Regions from separate parts of the Rhizobium sp. YJ-22 genome, predicted to be linked through region 1. Evidence: riboswitches for the same ligand, from Rfam matches in the RefSeq annotation. Region 1 holds a riboswitch; the other holds the start of a gene.
The links. Region 1 has a riboswitch for cobalamin ahead of P7F60_RS23880 (hypothetical protein). Riboswitches for the same ligand answer to the same signal wherever they lie in the genome.
Positions count from the first base shown of each region.

Region 2: linked by a shared signal. The riboswitch ahead of P7F60_RS16695 (DUF1636 domain-containing protein) and the one ahead of P7F60_RS23880 (hypothetical protein) in region 1 are both predicted to bind cobalamin.

Region 1 covers NZ_JARRIR010000012.1:63,419-68,775, forward strand. The annotation lists gene P7F60_RS23865 (TonB-dependent siderophore receptor) at 1-1,303, opposite strand, end outside; gene P7F60_RS23870 (AraC family transcriptional regulator) at 1,491-2,357, shown strand; gene P7F60_RS23875 (hypothetical protein) at 2,419-3,453, opposite strand; gene P7F60_RS23880 (hypothetical protein) at 3,450-3,845, opposite strand; cobalamin riboswitch at 4,003-4,206, opposite strand; gene fdhA (formaldehyde dehydrogenase, glutathione-independent) at 4,307-5,357, opposite strand, start outside.
Region 2 covers NZ_JARRIR010000007.1:8,409-13,765, reverse strand. The annotation lists gene aztA (zinc ABC transporter ATP-binding protein AztA) at 1-306, opposite strand, end outside; gene P7F60_RS16705 (Fur family transcriptional regulator) at 540-953, shown strand; gene zigA (zinc metallochaperone GTPase ZigA) at 1,025-2,230, shown strand; cobalamin riboswitch at 2,321-2,532, shown strand; gene P7F60_RS16695 (DUF1636 domain-containing protein) at 2,628-2,984, shown strand; gene P7F60_RS16690 (ABC transporter ATP-binding protein) at 2,981-3,778, shown strand; gene P7F60_RS16685 (ABC transporter substrate-binding protein) at 3,775-4,722, shown strand; gene P7F60_RS16680 (iron ABC transporter permease) at 4,725-5,357, shown strand, end outside.

The DNA.
Region 1 (5,357 bases):
GGTCGGAGGTCGCCAGAACCAGCGAATCGTAGTCGAAGCCGCCATAGCTCGGCGCGGCGATGCTGAGGCTCGGCACCTTGGCGCGGCCCCATTCGTAGTCGCGCGTGCGATACTGGTAATCGACACCGCCGAGAAGGGTATGCTCGGCCGCGCCGGTCGAGAACTTGCCTTCGAGCTGGTTGTCGATAGTGAACTGGTTCCAGGCATCCGTGCCGCCGCTTGCCGAACGGCTGATCAGCGTGTTGGCCCCAGAGGCCGGGTCGGCGCCGGCGCTGCCATAGACCAGCGTGTGATGCAGCCAGTCGACATGGTGGTAACGGGCATTCTGGCGGAACGTCAGGCTGTCGTTGAATTCATGCTTGAATTCATAACCGATCCAAGCCTGCTTGCGTTGCGAGCGCTCGTAATCTGGATCGGACACGAAGAAGTCGCGCGGCACATAACCGAAGCCGGGGATCGGATCGACCGTTCCGGCCGCATCGAGAAAGTTGCGATAACCGGCATGCGGCTCGTTCTGATAGCCACCGAGCACCGTCAGCGAAGTGCCCTCATCCGGCGACCAGGCAATCGACGGGGCGATGGCGAAGGATTGCTGCCTGGCGAAATCCTCCTGAAGATCGCGGCGCGACCCGGTGATCGCGACGCGGTAACCGACGGTGTCGTTGACGCGGTCGCTGATGTCGAAGCCGGCCGAGACGGAGCGGTCGCTGCCGACCGACAGCTCCGCCTCGCGCAGCGGCGCATCGGTCGGCCGCTTGCTGACCATGTTGACGATACCGCCGGGATTGGCCTGTCCGTAGAGCACCGAAGCCGGCCCCGACAGCAGTTCGACGCGCTCCAGCAGATAGGGATCGATCTTCGCATAGGAGAGATCGCCGCCGAGGAAGAGGCCGTCGAGATATTTCGGCACGTAATAGAAACCGCGCACGAACAGCTCGTCGCGCAGGTTGGATGTGCCGCGATATTCGGTGAAGACGCCCGGCGTGTAGCGCAGCGCCTCGGCGACCGATTGCGCGTGCTGGTCCTTGATCTGCTGCCTGGAGACCACCGATACGCTTTGCGGCGTGCGCGCCACCGGCGTATCGGTTTTCGTGCCGGCCATGCTTTGTCTGGCGACATAACCGTCGACCGGGCCGTTGCCTTTCTCGGTGCCGCCGTTCTTGACGACGATGGCCTCCAGTTCGGTGCCGTCGCCAGCCCCGTTGCGCTGCTGCGCCTCCGCCGCATTCAGCGCGACAAGGCTCGCCGCCGCCAGCAATACGATACGGCACCGTCCGATCGACGGCGAAAAGATGCCCCACATTTTCCAACCCACATGCCAGAAAGGCCGGCATAAGCGCCGGCAATTAAAACTTGATTGACGCGATCAACTATATGATTAGCCTGTCCGGGCTGTCGACGGGAAAGACTTTCGCGTAAACGGCAAAAAACTACGCGCAGGCATCGCCGGCTTCCGTCGGGCGAGGCCCAGGGAGCGAACCTTGAACGTGATGACGAAACCGGAAATTCCCCAGCACCTGTTCGTCGGCGCCATGGAAGGCCCGCCGACCTGCACGCCCGACGAGGATCTCTATGACGTCTGGCCGAAATGCATCGTCATGGTGCTGTTGCAGGGCCAGCAGCATTTCATCATGGACGACGTGCACTTCCGCATCGATGCCGGCGATGCCGAGACTGCGGAACCGATCGTCTTCATGCTCAACATCGCGCGCGGCTGCAAGCTGCGCTTCGTCAACGAAAGCCAGACGCCGCTGCGCAAGGTGATGATCTCGGCGCCCCTGCCCTGGATCGAGCGGCTCATCCATTCGCAGCCGACCAGCATGCCGAAACTGCGCGCCTTCTTCTGCGCGCATCTCGCCGAATTCCGCTTCTGGCCGAGCCGGCATCTCATCCAGATCGCCGAGCAGATCCTCAACCCGCCGACCTCGATGGCCGGGGAACTCCTGACCCTGCACCGCAATTCCCTTGCCTTCGACATTCTCTGCCAGGCCTGCTCGGCGCTCGTCGGCTCGGAACAGGAAACCGCCCATCACCCGAGCGCGCTCAGCCGCCGCCAGAGCGAGAAGGTGCGCGACTATATCCTCGCCCATGTCTGCGAGGAACTGACGCTCGACCGCATCGCCGAGGCCGTCGGCATCGGCACCTCCTCGATCCAGCGCCATTTCAAGGAAAGCTTCGGCATCCCCATCTCCGATTTCATCCGCCGCGAACGACTGGAAACCGCCCGCGCCGCACTTGAGCGCGATGGCATTCCTATCGCCCAGGCGGCCTACCTCGCCGGCTACCGCAATCCCTCGAGCTTCACCACCGCTTTCAAGAAGGCCTATGGCGTCACTCCCAAGCACCGCCGGGCGTGAGGTCGGTCAGGCGGGACCGTTCGACGGACCCTGAAGCGCAGGAGGCGAATTAGGACAGCAATCAATGACCGGGGTTGTCGTCCTCGGCGGCGGCGGTGTCGGACGCCCTGTCGAAGGCGTCGCGCCAACGGGCGACGAGGCCGGCATAGATGCGGCTGCCGAAGCGTTCGGCGAGGCGATGCTGCTGACGCAAGGTCAGGCGCAGGGTCGCGCGGGCGAAGCGGTCGGCGGGCAGGGCGAACCCGGCCGGATCGGCTTCGCTTGCCAGCGCCTCCAGCACCGCCCTGCGCAGCGCGGGCAGATCGGCGCGGGCATAGCGGTCGAACAGCGCCTGGAACCGGGCGTGGTCGTCGATGTCGAAGGCGGTATCGGCGCCCATGCCATCCATCACCGGATTGGCCGGATGCAGGTAGCCGAGCGGCAACAGGCCTTCCGGGATCGGTGTGTTGGCGGAATGGGTGCGGCCGGATTTCAACAGTTGCGGCAGCAGATGCGTATGCGGGCCGGGCGGGGAGACGCCGCCGGTGTCCGGTCCGCCGATCATCTGGAACACCTCGACGCGGCCGACCTGGGTCAGCGCGACCCGGTGCGGATGCGCCTTGAGGATGGCGCCGGCGGCGGAATTGGCCGGATCGAACAGGCTGCGGCCGAGATTGGCGCGCAGGATCGCGAGAAGGTCTTCATCCCGGGTGCGGATGCAGAAATCGCATTGCGGCAGGCCGAGGCCCATGTCGAAGAGGATGGCCTTGCGGTCAACGGCGCGGATGGCGTCGGCATCGGGGCCCAGTTCGGTCAGCACGCTGCGCGCCTCGCGCGCGGCATCCCTTTCCGGCAGGCAAAGCGCGATGGCGTGGCTCCAGCGATGCGGCTTCGGGCTGAGCGTCTCATAGGCCACCGGCACGATACGCTCGATCGCCGCCGCATGAAGACGGATGGCGCCGCGCGCGCTGGCGCGCTCGAACAGGCCGGGCGAATCGACCTCCAGCGCCTCGTTCCGGTCCTGATGGAACTCGGCGATTGCCCCGAACGAGCCGAGGCTCCAACTCGCCCTCTCGTCCGCGAGGTAATCCCTCAGGATTTCACGAAACTCGCTCATGGCTTCTTCTCCTTACGCTTCGCGCGCGCGCCCTGCCCGGCCGGCGGCACGATCATCCTGGCCTCGCCGATCAGGGAATGGGTATTGAAAGGTGCCTTGCGGCCCGAGCAAGACCTGGACACGCCGGATGCCGCCGGCCCGCCGCCAGCGCCAAAATCGAGTTTGCCGCGACGCCGTCGATCGCCGGCAGCACATGACTGCCTTCGGCGCAGCGCATCCGCAGTTGCTCCAGGCGCGCCGGCGCGCATGATCCGTTCCAAGGAGAGCCGCCAGTTGGCGGCGATGATGATGTCGGGCGTGGCCGGCTGGTCGGCCTCCGGCCGTTTCCGGGCGAAACCCGGCCGGCGCAATGCGATTGCAAGCGGGAAGGTTCCCGCCACGAGCGTCTTCATCTTTCCCTCACGGCAGGACGAATCCTGCACGGCTTCCCACCGCGGGCGCGTATCGGAAAACGGAAAGCGACGCTTCCCCCCGCCGTCACGCGACCCGGCAACATTTCGACAATGTCACCGCTACGGACGGCCGCGCCCGGACACACCCCGTATCCTGGCATGGGTGACCGGGACAGGCAGGTCTCCTGACTTCCGCGTTATCGCTCTCCCCGCCTTCCCGCGCCGGGCGCAGTGGCATCATGGGGCAAGCTCTGCGGTTACAGTTGCGGGGGCAGTCGCGGCATCGGTCCCTGCTGGAGAGACCTCACCGCATTCCCTTTTCATCCGTCATATCGACGGAACCTGTTCCGTATCTCAAGACTATTTGACAATCGGCGGTGAGGTCAAGCATGACGCACAACCTCCCGCCGCAATGTGCCGCCGGCCGCAAGCGTCTTGCGGCCGGCGCTTGCAAGACAGGATCAGGCGGCCTTCAGCAGGTCGCCATGCGGGTCGAGGACGAACTTGGTCGCAGCACCCTGGTCGAAGCTTTCATAACCCTGCGCCGCATCCTCCAGCGAAATGATCCTGGCATTGACGATGTCGGCGATCGGCAGGCGGTCATGGAGGATCGCCTGCATGAGCTGCCGGTTGTATTTCAGAACCGGCGTCTGGCCGGTATGGAAGGATTGCGCCTTCGCCCAGCCGAGACCGAAGCGCAGCGACAGGCTGCCATGCCTGGCCGCATCGTCGACGGCGCCCGGATCCTCGGTGACGTAGAGACCGGGGATGCCGATCGAGCCGGCGGCCCGGGTGATCTCCATCATCTGGTTGAGCACGATGGCCGGCTGCTCGCCGCCGGCATGGCCGCGCGCCTCGAAGCCGACCGCGTCGATGGCGCTGTCGACCTCGTTGGTGCCGACGACCTCGGCGATCATGTCGCCCAGCCGGTCGCTCTTCGACAGATCGATCGGCTCGAAGCCGACATTCGCGGCATGGGCGAGGCGATCCGTGTTGAAATCGCCGATCATCACCACGGCGGCGCCGAGGATGCGCGCGGAGGCGGCCGCCGCCAGACCGACCGGCCCGGCGCCGGCGACATAGACGGTCGAACCAACCCCGACTCCGGCCTTGACCGCGCCGTGGAAGCCGGTCGGCAGGATGTCGGAGAGCATGGTGAGATCGCGGATCTTGGCCATGGCCTTGTCGCGATCGGGGAATTTCAAGAGGTTGAAATCGGCATAGGGAATGGTGACGTAGCGCGCCTGCCCGCCGATCCAGCCACCCATGTCGACATAACCATAGGCGCCGCCGGCGCGCGACGGGTTCACGGTCAGGCAGACGCCGGTATCCTGCGACTTGCAGCAGCGGCAGCGCCCGCAGGCGACGTTGAACGGCACCGAGACGATGTCGCCGATCTCCAGCATCTCGACGTCGATGCCCTTCTCGATGACCTCGCCGGTGATTTCGTGGCCAAGCACCAGGCCTGGCATCGCGGTGGTGCGGCCGCGTACCATATGCTGGTCGGAACCG
Region 2 (5,357 bases), on a different contig from region 1:
TCCGAGCAGTCCTCTCCTCTGCCAGAAGCCCATCGACACGAGGTCGATTACGCGTGCGGGAAAGCTGCGGTCGAGTTCGGATTGCTGGGGCAGATAGGCAAGACGGTTGCATGAGACCGTGCACCGCCCCTCGATCGGCCTCAGGATGGAGGCGATCCCTTTCATCAGCGTGGATTTGCCAGAGCCGTTGGCGCCGACGATCGCCGTCAATGCACCACGCGCCACCTCACCGTGAATGTGATGTACGGCGGGATGGCCCTGATAGCCGAGGGTCAGATTTTCGAAATGCAGGCTTGTGCCGGTCATGGCCACTCCGGGGTTGACAACGACTGGATAGGTAATGTTATTACGTTCGTCAAATGGAAAGTTATGTAATAACATTATTGAAAGATGACATGCGCGCCGAGTTTGAGCCGTATGCCCTTCGCGATCGTTGCCGTCGGCGGTTCGGGCGCAACGTCCTGAAGGCGAAATTCCAGGATCGGGGGGTTGAGGCCGCGACCTTGGATCGCATTCTCGCCACGCGATGGAGAAGCTGGATGACACAGGCGGCCCAGGCTCACGATCTCAAGCTGACGAAAAACCAGCACCTCGTGCTCTCGGTGCTGGAATCGTCCCGGCAGCCGCTGAGCGCCTACAGCATACTGGACCGTCTTCGTGGACATGGGTTGAAAGCGCCGCTTCAGGTCTATCGCGCCCTGGAGAAACTTCTTGAGGCGGGCCGGGTTCATCGCCTTGAAAGCATGAACGCCTTCGTCGTCTGCTGTCATTCCCGGCATGGGCAAATCCACCCCAGGATCACCGCCTTCGAGATTTGCGAGAGCTGCGGGAAGGTCAACGAGTTCCACGACGAGAAAGTCGAGAGCGCGCTGATACAGCACGCACGCAGCAGCGGCTTCAAGATCAGGGCGAGCGCGATCGAGGTCCACGGCCTGTGCGCTGACTGCCGTTAACTGCTATCCCGCCGAAGCAAGGCTCTCTCTACATGGATTCTGTTACGTTATATCATTAAGAAAGGTATCGAATGGCCAAGAAACTTCCCGTCACGGTCCTCTCCGGCTTTCTCGGAGCCGGCAAGACCACGCTGCTCAACCATATCCTTGCCAATCGCGAGGGCATGCGGGTTGCGCTCATCGTCAACGACATGAGCGAGGTCAACATCGATGCCGCGCTCGTCCGCGACGGCGGCGCCAACCTCTCTCGAACGCAGGAGCAACTCGTCGAAATGACGAACGGCTGCATCTGTTGCACATTGCGCGACGACCTGCTGACGGAGGTGCGCGCGCTCGCCGAGCAGGACCGCTTCGACTATCTGCTGATCGAATCGACCGGCATCGCCGAGCCGCTTCCCGTCGCCGCGACCTTCGATTTCCGGGATGAGAACGGCCGCAGCCTCTCCGACGTCGCCAAGCTCGACACCATGGTCACCGTGGTCGACGCCGCCAATCTTCTCAGGGACTACAGCTCGACGGACTTCCTTGCCGATCGCGGCGAGACGGCGGGAGACGGCGACGAACGGACCCTCGTCGATCTTCTGGTCGAGCAGATCGAGTTCGCCGATGTCGTGGTGCTGAACAAGATCGGCGTGGCGACGCCTGAACAGCGGGACGCCGCGCGCAAGATCATCGCCTCCCTCAATCCCGATGCCAGGCTCATCGAGGTCGATTTCGGGAAAGTCGATCTAAAGGATGTGCTCGGCACCGGCCGCTTCGATTTCGACAAGGCCGAACAGCATCCCCTCTGGTTCAAGGAGTTGCATGGCTTCAAGGACCATGTGCCCGAAACCGAGGAATACGGCATCCGGTCCTTTGTCTATCGTGCGAAGCGCCCCTTCGACCCGGTGCGTTTCCAGACATTCATCGACCGGCCCTGGCCGGGCGTGGTGCGCGCAAAGGGCTTCTTCTGGCTGGCGACACGGCCGCACCATGTCGGGGAGATCAGCCAGGCCGGTGCTTTCGTGCGCACCGGCAAGATGGGCCTGTGGTGGTCCTCCGTGCCGAAGGAGCAATGGCCCCGCGATCCCGCCTTCCTGAACATGATGAAACCCTATCTCGATCCGGTCTGGGGTGATCGGCGGCAGGAGATCGTGTTCATCGGCGCCGATCCGATGGACGAGAGGGAAATCCGGGCCGAACTGGACGCCTGCCTGCTGGACGCCCAGACGTTCAGACCGGATCTCTGGCGCAATCTGCCCGACCCGTTCGCAAGCTGGGACAGAAAGGCAGCCTGAATGCCGGTACAATCGGACTGATCGGCGGTGGAGCAGGGTGCGGGATCGTCACTGAACGCACGGCTCGTGCTTGACAGCCTGTCGGATCGGCTCCTATCTGGGGCGGACGGTTCCCGAGGCAAAGCCGGAGGGATTAATAGGGAACACGGTGAGGATGACCCGAACGGGGCCGAAACCGTGGCTGCCCCCGCAACTGTAAGCGGTGAGGGCTTGTCATCCATGCCACTGGTCCACGGACCGGGAAGGCCGGCAAGCCCTTCGACCCGTGAGCCAGGAGACCTGCCGTCATTCGCCACAGCAACCGGACGGGGTGTACCGGGAAGCGTTGTGACGCCTTCGCGCCTCTTTGCGCGATGGCCGATCATCCTTCACCAGTGCCCGCTCGCCGAAGGATGACATGACCGAAACGCCCGCCTATGCCATTGTCGTCTGCAGCCGCTGCCACGCGGGCGCCGCTGCGCCCGACCTTGTCGCCCGTCTTGCGCACCATACGGCCGCCGGCGGTTTTCGCGTCGACGCCGTGGCCTGCCTTGCGGGTTGCGGGCGGCCGCTCGCCGTCGCCTTCACGGCCCCCGCCAAGGCGTCGTTCCTCTTCGGCGACATCGACCCGGCCCGAGATTTGGAGGCCCTGCTCGCCTTCGGCCGCCAGTACCGCGACCTTGCGGACGGCTGGTGCAACGAGGGTCAACGGCCAGCCGGCCTGCGCGGCAAGACGCTTGCCCACATCCCGCATATCGGGGGACTCGCCCGATGAGCCGCGGCATCCTTTCCGGCCAGGGGCTCGTCTATGAGACCCGCTCCGGCGACCGGCTTCTCGATCATGTCTCGCTCGACGCCGAACCGGGCGACCGCCTTGCCATCATCGGGCCGAACGGCGCCGGAAAGACCACGCTGCTGCGCCTGCTGGCCGGCACGCTGCAACCGACCGCCGGCACGGTGCATCTCTTCGGCGCGTCGCTGGCGGCGATGCGGCCCGTCGAGCGCGCACGCTTCGTCGCCATGGTCGGCCAGACGGACCAGCCGGACCGGCGCATCTGCGTGCGTGACTACGTGGCGCTCGGCCGCATTCCCCACATGGCGCGCCGGCCGGGCGCGGCGGACGCCGCGATCATCCTGGACGCGCTCGAGCGGACGGAGCTGCAATCCCTCGCCGGGCGGGAGATGGGTTCGCTTTCGGGTGGCGAGCGTCAGCGGGCGCAGATCGCCCGGGCGCTTGCCCAGGAACCCCGCATCCTCTTCCTCGACGAACCGACCAACCATCTCGATCCCCGCGCCCGCGGCGCGCTTCTCGCGCTGGTGGCCGATCTCGGCCTCACCATCGTCGCGGTCCTGCACGACCTTCATCTCGTCCCCGGCTTCGCCACGCGGATCGCCGTGCTGAGGCAGGGCACGCTCGTCGCCTGCGGGCCGGCGGAGGAAACGCTCGACCGGCATGTCGTGCGCGACGTCTTCGGCATCGACCTCCTGCGCCTGCCCCACCCGCATGAGGACCGCCAGCTTACCGTCTTCGATATCCCCTTCACCCGCAGCACCGGAGCCTCTCCATGAAACGCCTGATCCTCGCTTCCCTTCTGTCGCTGGCGGCCTCCGCCGCCTTGGCCTTTCCCGTCACGGTCGACAGTTGCGGCACGCCGCTGACCTTCGACGCCGCGCCGAAGCGGGCGGTGATCCACGATATCAACATGGCCAAGATGGCCTTCGCCCTCGGCCTCCAGCCCTCGATCGTCGGCGTCACCGGCATCACCGGCTGGTACAAGACCGACGACGCCTTCAAGAAGGAGCAGGGCTCGATCCCCGAGCTTGCACCCAAATATCCGACGATGGAAAACCTCGTCGCCGCCGATCCCGACTTCTTCTTCGCGGGCTGGTATTACGGCATGAAGCCCGGCGGCGAGGTGACGCCCGACACGCTCGCCCCGCACGGCATCAAGACGCTGGTCCTCACCGAAAGCTGCGTCCACCTGCAAAAGGACCGTCCGGCGGCCTCGATGGACCTGCTCTACGGCGACACGGAAAAGCTCGGCAAGATCTTCGGCAAGGAGGCCGAGGCGAAGGCGCTTGTCGAAGGCTGGAAGGCGCAGCTCGCCGATATCGAGAAGAAGGTGGGCGACAGGAGCGGCACCCGCGTCTTCCTCTACGATTCCGGGGACGACAAGCCGTTCACCGCAGGCAAATACGCCATCACCACGGCGATGATCACGGCGGCCGGCGGCAAGAACATCATGGACGACATGGAGACGAGCTGGGGCAATACGGACTGGGAGACCGTCGCCGCCCGCAATCCCCAGTTCCTCGTCCTGCTCGACTATCAGGACGGCGGCGGCTATGCAAAGCTTCTCGATTTCCTGAAGGCGCACCCCGCCATGAAGGAGACGGACGCCGTGAAGAACGAGCGCTTCGTGGCGCTGCGCTATGAAGAGCTGACGCCAGGCCCCGACAATATCACGGCGATCGACAAGATCGCCAGGGCGCTCCACCCGGAAGCCTTCTGATCGTGCCTGTTCGTTTCGGCATCGGCGTCGCGGCGGCTCTTCTCGCCGTCGCGGCGCTGGCTTCGGCCTCCGTCGTCTATGGGTCGACCGTCATCCCGTTTGCCGATGTCATCGCATCGCTCGCCCGGGCGCTGGGGCTCGCGCCCGGCTCTGCCGGGCCGATCGACCGGATCGTCGTCGACCTGCGCCTGCCGCGGGCGATCCTCGCCATCGCGGTCGGCGCCGGGCTCGGCGTCATCGGTCTCCTGCTCCAGACCGTCACCCGCAACGATCTCGCCGATCCCTTCCTCTTCGGTCTCTCGGCCGGGGCGGCGGCGGGCGCGGTCGCGGTCATCACGCGGATCGGCGACCGCATCGGCATCTTCACCCTGCCGCTCGCCGCCTTCGTCGGCGGCATGTGCGCGACCGCCGTCGTGCTGATCCTCATCCGCCGCACCCACGGCTACGGGCCGGAGCGGCTGATCCTCGCGGGCCTTGCCGTCTCCTTTCTCTTCACGGCGCTCACCAATTACCTCGTTTTTTCCGGCGATCAGCGCGCCGCCCATTCCGTTCTGTTCTGGACGATGGGCGGGCTGGGGCTGGCAAGCTGGCGCAATATCGGCATCGGCATCGCGGGCGCGGCCCTGGTGCTCTGC